Regions from separate parts of the Mesorhizobium sp. WSM4846 genome, predicted to be linked through region 3. Evidence: riboswitches for the same ligand, from Rfam matches in the RefSeq annotation. Region 3 holds a riboswitch; each other region holds the start of a gene.
What was found. A riboswitch is a leader RNA that binds a small molecule or an ion and turns the genes downstream of it on or off. The one in region 3 is predicted to bind cobalamin.
Positions count from the first base shown of each region.

Region 1: linked by a shared signal. The riboswitch ahead of AC0L15_RS27860 (ABC transporter ATP-binding protein) and the one ahead of AC0L15_RS14315 (CbtB domain-containing protein) in region 3 are both predicted to bind cobalamin.
Region 2: linked by a shared signal. The riboswitch ahead of metE (5-methyltetrahydropteroyltriglutamate--homocysteine S-methyltransferase) and the one ahead of AC0L15_RS14315 (CbtB domain-containing protein) in region 3 are both predicted to bind cobalamin.

Region 1 covers NZ_JBVVPZ010000047.1:44-3,312, reverse strand. The annotation lists gene AC0L15_RS27870 (FecCD family ABC transporter permease) at 1-1, opposite strand, end outside; gene AC0L15_RS27865 (ABC transporter substrate-binding protein) at 31-978, opposite strand; gene AC0L15_RS27860 (ABC transporter ATP-binding protein) at 975-1,787, opposite strand; cobalamin riboswitch at 1,875-2,078, opposite strand; gene AC0L15_RS27855 (AraC family transcriptional regulator) at 2,344-3,177, shown strand.
Region 2 covers NZ_JBVVPZ010000034.1:68,628-71,896, reverse strand. The annotation lists gene AC0L15_RS24305 (adenosine kinase) at 1-845, shown strand, start outside; cobalamin riboswitch at 1,227-1,428, shown strand; partial or broken gene metE (5-methyltetrahydropteroyltriglutamate--homocysteine S-methyltransferase) at 1,520-3,269, shown strand, end outside.
Region 3 covers NZ_JBVVPZ010000014.1:39,447-42,715, reverse strand. The annotation lists gene cobO (cob(I)yrinic acid a,c-diamide adenosyltransferase) at 1-470, opposite strand, end outside; gene cobU (bifunctional adenosylcobinamide kinase/adenosylcobinamide-phosphate guanylyltransferase) at 472-969, opposite strand; gene AC0L15_RS14320 (CbtA family protein) at 992-1,756, opposite strand; gene AC0L15_RS14315 (CbtB domain-containing protein) at 1,772-1,951, opposite strand; cobalamin riboswitch at 1,989-2,198, opposite strand; gene AC0L15_RS14310 (heparan-alpha-glucosaminide N-acetyltransferase) at 2,517-3,269, shown strand, end outside.

The DNA of each region.
Region 1 (3,269 bases), on a different contig from region 3:
TGGCCAATTCGAACGCCCTGTGGCGCAAGCTCAGAAGGCTTCCGGGTGCATCGCGCTGGCGATCTTGCCGATCGCCTCGATGTTAGCAGGTCCGGGCGTCAGCTCGGCATAGCGCAGCGCGACGAAGCGCTCGTTCCTGACCGCATCGGTCTCCTTCATTGCCGGATGGACTTTGAGGAAGTCGAGCAGTTTCCTGTAACCACCGCCGTCCTGGTAGTCGAGCAGGATCAGGAACTGCGGATTGCGGGAAGCGACCGTTTCCCAGTCCGTGTTGCCCCAGCTCGTCTGCATGTCGGCCATGATGTTGTCGCCGCCGGCAGCGGCGATCATGGCGCTGGGGATCGCGAACTTGCCTGATGTGAAGGGTTTGTCTTCGCCGGAGTCGTAGAGAAACACCCGCGTCCGCTCGCGGTCGCCGACCTTTGCCGTGATATCGGCGAGTTGCGCTTTCCAGCCTGAAACGAGTTTTTCCGCCCTGGCTTGCTTGCCGAAAATCCTGCCCAGCTTTTCGATGTCGCCGTAGAGCAGGTCCATCGAGGCGGCGGGGCGGTTGTTGTCGAGATGGACGCAGCTTTCCGTCAGCACCAGCGTCTTGACGCCGTGCGGCGCCAGCGTATCTGGCGTTACCTCGCCGCCCGGCTTCATGCCGTAATACCAGCCGGCGAAGAAGAAATCGGGCTCGACCGCGACCAGGTTTTCGAGCGCCGGGTATTTCGGCGCGAGTTCCGGGATCGCGCCCTGCTTGGCCTTGAATTCCGGACCGGCCTTGTACCATCCGGTGATGCCGGTCAGGCCGACGATCGACGGTTGCAGCCCCAGCGCGAAGGCCATCTCGGCCATGTTCATATCCTGGATGACGGCACGCTTTGGCGCGGCGTCGAACGTCAGCGGCGTGCCGCAGCTGTCGACTGTTACCGGGAAAGCGAAGGCTGTCTGGGCAAGCAGCAGAGAGGCAAAAGACAGTGCGAGGCGTTTCACGGATGTTGCTCCTTGGTTAGATCAGAAGAGGCACGGTTCGGGACTTCGAACACCGTGAGTTCGCGGTCTTCGGTCGGATGGCGCAGCCGAAGCACGTCGACGCCGAAAATCTCGCGGATCAACTGCTTGGTCAGCGCCTCGCGCGGACCGGCGAGTGCCTGCAGGCGGGCCTCGTTCATCACCGCGACCCTGGTGGCAAATGGCGTGACCAGCGACAGATCATGCAGCACCGCCACGACGGTCATGCCAAGCTGCGATACGAGTTCGAGAAGTTCGCTGCGGGCGCGCGGATCGAGATGATTGGTCGGTTCATCGAGGAACAGGATTTTTGGCTCCTGGGCGATGGCGCGCGCCAGCTGGGCGCGTTGCCGCTCACCACCCGACACCGAGCCGATCGTGCGGCCGAGCAGCGGCAGCAGGCCGGTTCTGCGAAGCGCTTCGACGACGACGTCGCGTTGCTCGCTCCTGCGTCGCCAGCAGGCATGCGGGACCCGCCCAAGTCCGACGTAGTCGATCACGGCAAGCCGCGGATCGGGCTGATCGGTCTGGCCGACGACTGCCATGTGCAGCGCCCGCTCGGCGGCCGGAAACGTCTCCAGCCGGCGTCCGGAAAATCTCACATCTCCCGCGCTCGGACGCAGCGTGCCGCATAGCATGCGCAGCAGCGTCGTCTTGCCGGCGCCGTTGGGACCGATGATAGCGAGGCGGTCTCCCGCCGCGACCGAAAGGCTGACCGCACTGACCAGGCGCTGGCCATTCGCCGTGGCGCTCAGTTCACGCGCTTCAAGAAGAGGCTGGCAGGCGTCCAACTTACCGTCACTTTCTCAATGGCGACGGAAGGAAGCTGGACCGGCCGACAAGACCGATGTCCACGTCTCCTCCCGGCACACCCCGTCCGGTCAACTCGTGCGATGGCAGGTCTCCTGGCTCGCGGGTCCTTACGCCATCCTGCCTTCCCAGCCTTGCCGGCCAGTGGCATTTTCGGATTTTGCTCGCCGCTTACAGTTGCGGGGGCAGCCACGGCCTCGATCCGAAGATCTCACCGTGTTCCCTTTTCACCCTCGCCTTTCGGCTTGGGGACCATCAGTCAGCCACCCTAGTTTTCCGCCAATCCCAGCGCAATAAGTTTCCGGGGTTCGGAGTGCCCCGCGAGCAATGGTCTTGTCAGAACGAGCATACCGAATCTCGTAATGTAATAACGTTACTACTTAAAAGACAACGCCTGCTCCCGTCAAGCCCTTCGCCCAACGCCTTCGACTTGCCGACCACCGTCGCATTGCGCGGTGCGCAATTTCGATCAAACTGCCTCCACCAGGAAGCGATACCATGACCTGGCCAATGCGCAGTCCCACAGCAAGGAGCCATATGAACCCGACCGAGAAAGCGCTGTGGTTCGTCGAAAGCCATCTGCCGGAAGCCATCTCGCTCGACGATGTCGCCAACAGCAGCGGCGTGTCGCGCTTTCACGTGACGCGGGCTTTCGGTGCGGCGACCGGCCGTTCGGTGATGGGCTACCTGCGTTCTCGCCGCCTGACCGAGGCGGCGCGCAGGCTCGCCGCCGGCGCACCGGACATTCTCTCGGTCGCGCTCGACGCCGGCTATGCCTCGCATGAGGCTTTCACCCGCGCCTTCCGCGACCAGTTCGGCACCACGCCGGAACTGGTGCGCGCGCAAGGCTCACTCAAAAACCTCGATCTCGTGGAGCCGATTCTGATGGACCAGTCCTTCCTCACCAATCTCGAGCCGCCGCGTTTCGAAACCAGCCGGCCGTTCCTCATCGCCGGTCTCGGCGAGCGCTACAGCTGCGAAACCAGCGCCGGCATCCCGATGCAGTGGCAGCGGTTCGGCCCCTATATCGGCAACATTCCAGGCGAGGTCGGCGACGTCGCCTATGGCGTCTGCGTCAACGGCGACGATGCAGGCAATTTCGACTATATCGCCGGCGTCGAGGTGTCCGATTTTTCGGACCTGCCGAAGGAGTTTTCGCGCGTACGCGTGCCGGAGCAGGAATACGCCGTGTTCGCCCATCGTGACCACATCTCGACCATCCGCCGCACGGTCAACACGATCTGGAACAAATGGCTGCCGGCCTCCGGGCACAAGATTGCCGACGCGCCCGAATTCGAGCGCTACGGTCCCGAATTCGATCCGCGCAGCGGCAATGGCGGGCTGGAAATCTGGATACCGGTCAAAGGGTGAGAATGGCCCAGTTTTCAACTTGTGTTGGAGACTAGTGTCGCGGCGCTCCGCCTTATCTTGTCCAGTTGATGGATGGGTAACACTTTGAACCG
Region 2 (3,269 bases), on a different contig from region 3:
TGGGCCCGGCCATCGAAGCCTCCGGCGGCAGCGCCGGCAACACGGCGGCGGGCGTCGCCAGCTTCGGCGGCCGCGCCGCCTTCTTCGGCAAGGTCTCGAACGACACGCTCGGCGAAATCTACGCCCATGACATGCACGCGCAGGGCGTCGCCTTCGACACCAGGCCGCTCAAAGGCGAACCGCCAACGGCGCGCTCGATGATCTTCGTCACGCCGGACGGCGAGCGCTCGACGAACACCTATCTCGGCGCTTGCGTCGAGCTCGGTCCTGAGGATGTCGAAGCGGACAAGGCGTCTGGCGCCGCCGTCACCTATTTCGAGGGATATCTGTGGGACCCGCCGCGCGCCAAGGAAGCGTTCCGGCAGACGGCGAAGCTCGCCCATGCAGCCGGGCGCGAAGTGTCGATGACATTGTCGGATTCGTTCTGCGTCGACCGCTACCGCGACGAATTCCTCGACCTGATGCGTTCGGGCACGGTCGATATCGTCTTTGCCAACAGCCACGAGATCAAGTCGCTCTACCAGACGGCGTTGTTCGACGAGGCGCTGGCGCAGATCCGCAAGGATTGCCGCATCGCCGCCGTGACCCGCTCGGAAAAAGGTTCGGTGATCGTGCGCGGCGACGAGACCGTGGTGATCAAGGCGATCGCCATCAAGGAACTGGTCGACACGACGGGTGCCGGCGATCTCTATGCCGCCGGCTTCCTGCATGGCTACACGCAAAGCCGCGACCTGCAGACCTGCGGCGACCTTGGCTCCCTGGCGGCCGGACTGGTGATCCAGCAGATCGGCCCCAGGCCGCGGCAGAATCTGCGCCGCGAGGCTGAGCAGGCGGGATTGTTGTAGGGCGGTGTTTCAGCGAGGTGCTGCCAGCGCCCTTTGTGAGGCTGTCCAGACAAGCGCGTACACATTGAAATGTCGCGTGCCCGTCCGTGAAGGATGGCGGTTTTCTCCAAATTTCAATTTTGCAGGCTCAGGAACGTTGTCGCACTTCGGCCAGTACTGCCGCCGATCATGATGGCCAAAACGTGTTTTTGACGAAGTCGTTTTTGAGCCGGGATCGTGTCACCGGCAGATTGCCCGAGCGGCGAGGCACAAGCCCGGAGAGTGGCGCAAACGGCTCAGCTCTACCGCGACCTGCGACTTGAGAACACGCCGCAAACGAACAATTTCACATAAAGACATAAACATTTCTTTATACGGCATTGACAACAAAGCGGGCCGCTGCGATTGTCTGGGTGTCGTGGTTCTCCGCAAGGCGTTGCCGTAGCGGAGCTAAGAGGGAAGCCGGTGCAATGCCGGCGCTGCCCCCCGCAACTGTAAGCGGCGAGCCAAACCCACCAATGTCACTAGGGCGAACTGCCCCGGGAAGACGGGGCAGAGGCTGTGACCCGCGAGCCAGGAGACCTGCCACGGCCAACAACGTCCACGGGCGGGGTGTCTGGTGGCCGCGGCAGCTCGGCGTTGATGCCGGCCTGCTAGCGCCTTCCTTGTCCCCGCCCCAACCATCGGGGTATGGAATGAATGTCTCCCAGCAAGTTCCCATAGCAACGCTTGGCGTGCCGCGTATCGGTCGCCGGCGAGAACTGAAATTCGCGCTCGAAAGCTACTGGTCCGGAAAATCGTCTGCTGCCAACCTAGTGTCGATGGCCAAGGCACTGCGTGCCGCCAGCTGGAGCGAGCAGCACGACCGCGGCGTGTCGAAAATCCCGTCGAACGATTTCTCACTGTATGACCATGTGCTCGACACCGCAGCAATGGTCGGCGCCGTGCCAGCTCGTTACGGCTGGACGGGCGGCGAGGTCCCGCTTGACATCTACTTCGCGATAGCGCGCGGGACGCAAGGCGATACTGCGGGTTGTGGACACGCCAGTCACGGGCATGCAGTTCAGGGGCAGCGCGTAACCGCGATGGAAATGACCAAATGGTTCGACACTAACTACCACTACATGTGCCGGAGCTGGGCGACGATCAGACATTCGCCCTCTCGTCGGCGAAACCAGTCGATCACTTTCTGGAGGCAAAAGAGCTCGGCATCCATACACGCCCGGTCATCCTTGGACCGGTGACCTTCCTCAAGCTGGCGAAGTCTCCCGACCAGGGCTTCAATCCCATAGCGCTCCTACCGCGCCTGCTACCCGTCTACGAGCAACTCCTGCAGAGGCTGGATCTCTCGGGGGCCGACTGGGTGCAGATTGATGAGCCGGCCCTTGTGCTCGATCTTAACCCGAACGAACGAGCTGCCTTCGAATTCGCCTATGGGCAGCTGTCGAAAGCCGCGCCCAAGTTGAAAATTATGCTGGCTACCTATTTCGGGCCGCTGGGAAACAATCTCGAGACCGCGCTTTCGCTGCGCCTGGCGGGCCTGCATCTCGACCTCGTGCGCGCTCCCGAGCAGTTGGAGACGGTTGGTCGGCTCGCACCGAAGGATCTGGTGCTCTCACTTGGCCTGATCGACGGCCGCAACGTCTGGCGCGCGAACCTGGCTGCCATTCTCGACCGCATCAAGCCGGTCGTTGCCGGGTGGCCGCTGGATCGCGTCGAGATTGCGCCTTCCTGCTCGATGCTTCATGTGCCGATGGACCTGCGGATGGAGACCGCGCTCGATGTAGACCTCCGTTCGTGGCTGGCATTCGCCGCCCAGAAGACTGAAGAGCTGCTCGTGCTGGCCCAAGCCTTGTCCGAAGGCAGGGAGGCCGTAGCAGGCGCGCTGAAGGGTTCTGAAGAGGCGGCCGCCGCGCGCGCAATGTCTGCAAAGGTCCATGATCCGCTCGTCCACGGGCGCGTTAGCAGCATTGACAGCGTCATGAAGCAACGAAAGAGCGCATTTGCCAAGCGCTCGAGAATCCAGGCCGACACGCTCGGCCTGCCGCCGTTCCCCACGACGACCATCGGGTCCTTCCCGCAGACGCCCGAGGTGCGCAGGGCGCGCTCCGCCCATGCGAAGGGCCGGCTGAGCTATATCGACTACCAGGCCTTCCTGAAGAAGGAGACCGAGGCGGCGGTCCGTTGGCAGGAGGAGATCGGGTTGGACGTGCTGGTACATGGCGAGTTTGAACGCAACGACATGGTGCAGCATTTCGGCGAGCAGCTGTCCGGCCTCGCCTTCACCCAGCATGGCTGGGTGCAAAGTTACGGCTCCCGGCTCGTGCGCCCTCCCATCATCTTCGGCGACGTATCGCGGCCCAATCCGATGACGGTTCTCTGGTGGCAATTTGCCCAGTCGCTGACGAAAAAGCCAATGAAGGGCATGCTCACAGGCCCAGTGAC
Region 3 (3,269 bases):
CCCTTCAGCGCCGCCACTACCGTGTCGAGATCGAGATAGTCGTAGCGCAGCGCGATGTTCAATTCGTCGAGCACCAGAAGGCTGATCGATGGATCGGCCATCAGCTCGAGCACCTTGGCCCAGGCAGCCTCGGCGGCGGCGATGTCGCGCTTCAGATCCTGCGTTTCCCAGGTAAAACCCTCGCCCATCGTGTGCCAGACGACCCGGTCGCCGAAAGCGGCAAAGGCGTCCTTCTCGCCGGTATGCCATTTGCCCTTGATGAACTGGACGACGCCGACGCGCCTGCCGTAGCCGAGCATCCTCAGCGCCAGCCCGAAGGCGGCAGTGGTCTTGCCCTTGCCGGGCCCGGTGTTAACGATCAGCAGTCCCTTCTCGACCGTCTTGGCCGCGACCTCGGCGTCCTGCACCGCCTTGCGCTTGGCCATCTTGGCGCGGTGGCGTTGCTCGTCCCTGTCATCGATATCGGTCATATCACTTCACCTTGAGCGGCAGTCCCGCCACTATCAGCAGCACCGTGCCGGCGACGGCGGCGACCTGCTGGTTGAGCCGGCCGGCGGCATCGCGAAACCGGCGGGCAAGCGCATTGTCGGGCACGATGCCTTGCCCGACCTCGTTGGAAACCACGAACCACGGCCCGCGCGGCCGCGACAGCACATCCGCCAGCCCTCGGCATTCGGCCTCAATGTCGCGTTCGGCCAGCATGTGGTTGGACAGCCACAGCGTCAGGCAGTCGATCAGGACGGGCCGGCCGTCAGGCAGCGCCTCGATCGCGCCGACGAGATCGAGCGGCGCGTCGACGGTCGTCCAGCCCTCGCCGCGCCGTGCCCAGTGCAGCGCGATGCGTTCGCGCATCTCGTCGTCATAGGCTTGCGCCGTGGCGATGTAGGTCCACGGCGCTGGACAGGCCGTCACCAGGCTTTCGGCATGCGCGCTCTTGCCCGAGCGTGCACCGCCGACGACCAGGGTCAGCTTGCTGCCTGGAGCAGCGCGATCAGGCAAGGCTATCGCGCAGGCTGGTTGCGGTGCCGGTCAAGCGGCCGCGCACCAAGCCGACGACAGCGCCGAGCACCAGCCAGAACACCAGATTGGTCAGCGTCACCGCCACCACGAACTGATGGTGCAGACCTTCCGGGATCGGCGATTCGAAACTGTCGGGCTGCGGCGCGCCGACAAAATGCGGCGCCACGATCAACGCCACGGCAATTACCGCGAGCGGCAGCGATTTGCGAAAGGCGAGCAGCCCGAGGCCGGCCGCGGTCGCCAGCACGGTCGCCGTCCACCAGACCTGGCGCTGGGCGAGATCGGCCGCCGGCATCGCCGGCAGTTCGGGCGGCAGGCCAAGGTTCGGAGCCAGCGTGAACACGGCAAAGCCGGCAAGGCCCCAGAACATACCCTGTCGCCAATTGCCGATGCCGCCGGCGAACTCCGAAGCGGCGACCAGGATCAGCGCAAAGCCGATGCCGGTGACGACGTTGGCAACGACGTTGAAGGCGAAGCGCTCGAAGCCATCGGCCGGCGCCCAGCCTTCCTCTTCCGCGGTGGCTGCTTCAGCCGGCACGGCGCTGCTCATGGCATTGCTGCCTGCTGCGGCCGGCGCTGAACCATGGTCATGCGTGTGACCACCGCCGGTCTGTTCGTAGACTTCTGCCTTGAGGATGAGTGGCACCGTGGCGTAAGCCTGCATGCAGGCGAGAACGACGCCGGCCACAAGCCCTGCGATCGCCGCGATGAACACGACGTTGCGAAACAGTGTCATGGTGACAGCCCCTCGTCAGTGGCAGGGAAAGCCCATCGAATGGCGATAGTCGTGAGCGGCATTGTGGACCGCATCGATATGCGAGAAGCCGACAAAACCCATGACGAAAACGCCGAGAAATGCAGCAAGCGCCAACTGCACGAAGCGCGACTGCGAGGAGACGGAAGCGCCGAGCGAGACGGAAGCGGTATTCATGTCTTGTCCTTTCGCCCTCCACCCGAGGGCATAGAAGTCAGTTCTCCTGTCGCCGGCAGGTCTCCTGGCTCGCGGATCAGCGCCCTTCCCCACCTTCCCGAAGAAGCTCTTCCCGAAGAAATTCTTCAGTGGCATATGGAGAGGACTACCGCACACAGTTGCGGGGGCAGCCACGGCATTGGGAGATTTTGCCCTTACCGCATTCCCTCTTTGGTTCCAAAACGGAACCGACGACGGCTGCGACTATAGGCAGAATCGCCGCGCCCGGCAAACCAAATTCCGCCAGCTAGCAGCGCGAATGCGCCGTCAAGGTAATCGTTTCTCGTGGGCTCTTCCTTCTCCCCTTGTGGGAGAAGGTGGCCTCGCGAAGCGAGGTCGGATGAGGGGTGTTCCAGCTTGGCACCAACAGCGCTCCGGCCAGCACCCCTTCAACCGTCATGGCGCTGCGCGCCAATCCACCTTCTCCCACAACAAGGGGAGAAGGAAGAAGGAACGGCGCCTGTCTTCTTTTGTCCGGGGCAACCATGATAGTCGTCTTGCAGCACTGAATCAGAATTGCGAGACCATGACCATTCCTACGCCGGCCGTTCAGGACCGATCCAGGCGCATCATCGCTATCGACGTCGCCCGCGGCATCGCTTTGCTTGCCATGGCGAGTTACCATTTCACCTGGGATCTCGAATTCTTCGGCTACACCGATCCCGGCCTGACTGCCTTTGGCTGGTGGAAATTCTACGCGCGCTGCATCGCTTCGACCTTCCTGTTCCTGGTCGGCGTCAGCCTGTTCCTCGCCCATGGCAAGCAAATCCGCTGGAACGGCTTCTGGAAACGCTTCGCCATGGTCGGCGGGGCGGCGCTCGCCATATCGGCCGCCACAAGGCTTGCCACACCCGACAGTTTCATCTTCTTCGGCATCCTGCACGAGATCGCGCTGGCCAGCCTGCTCGGCCTGGCGTTTCTGCGGCTGCCGGCGCTGCTGACGCTGGTTGTCGCAGCTTTCGTCATCACCGCGCCGCTTTACCTCAGGTCCGAGATCTTCGATCATCCGGCCCTGTGGTGGGTCGGCCTGTCGGCAACCAACCCGCGCTCCAACGATTATGTCCCGCTGTTTCCATGGTTCGGCGCTGTGCTTGCCGGCATCGCAGCGGCAAAGCTTGCCTTCGCCTCCGGCGTGCTGACGCGGCTGGCGGGCCTGGCGCCCGGCCGCTGGACTGATCCGCTGGTTTTTATCGGCCGGCACAGCCTCGCCTTCTACCTGATCCACCAGCCGGTGCTGATCGGCTCGCTCTGGCTGTTTTCGCAAGTCATGCCGGCAGCC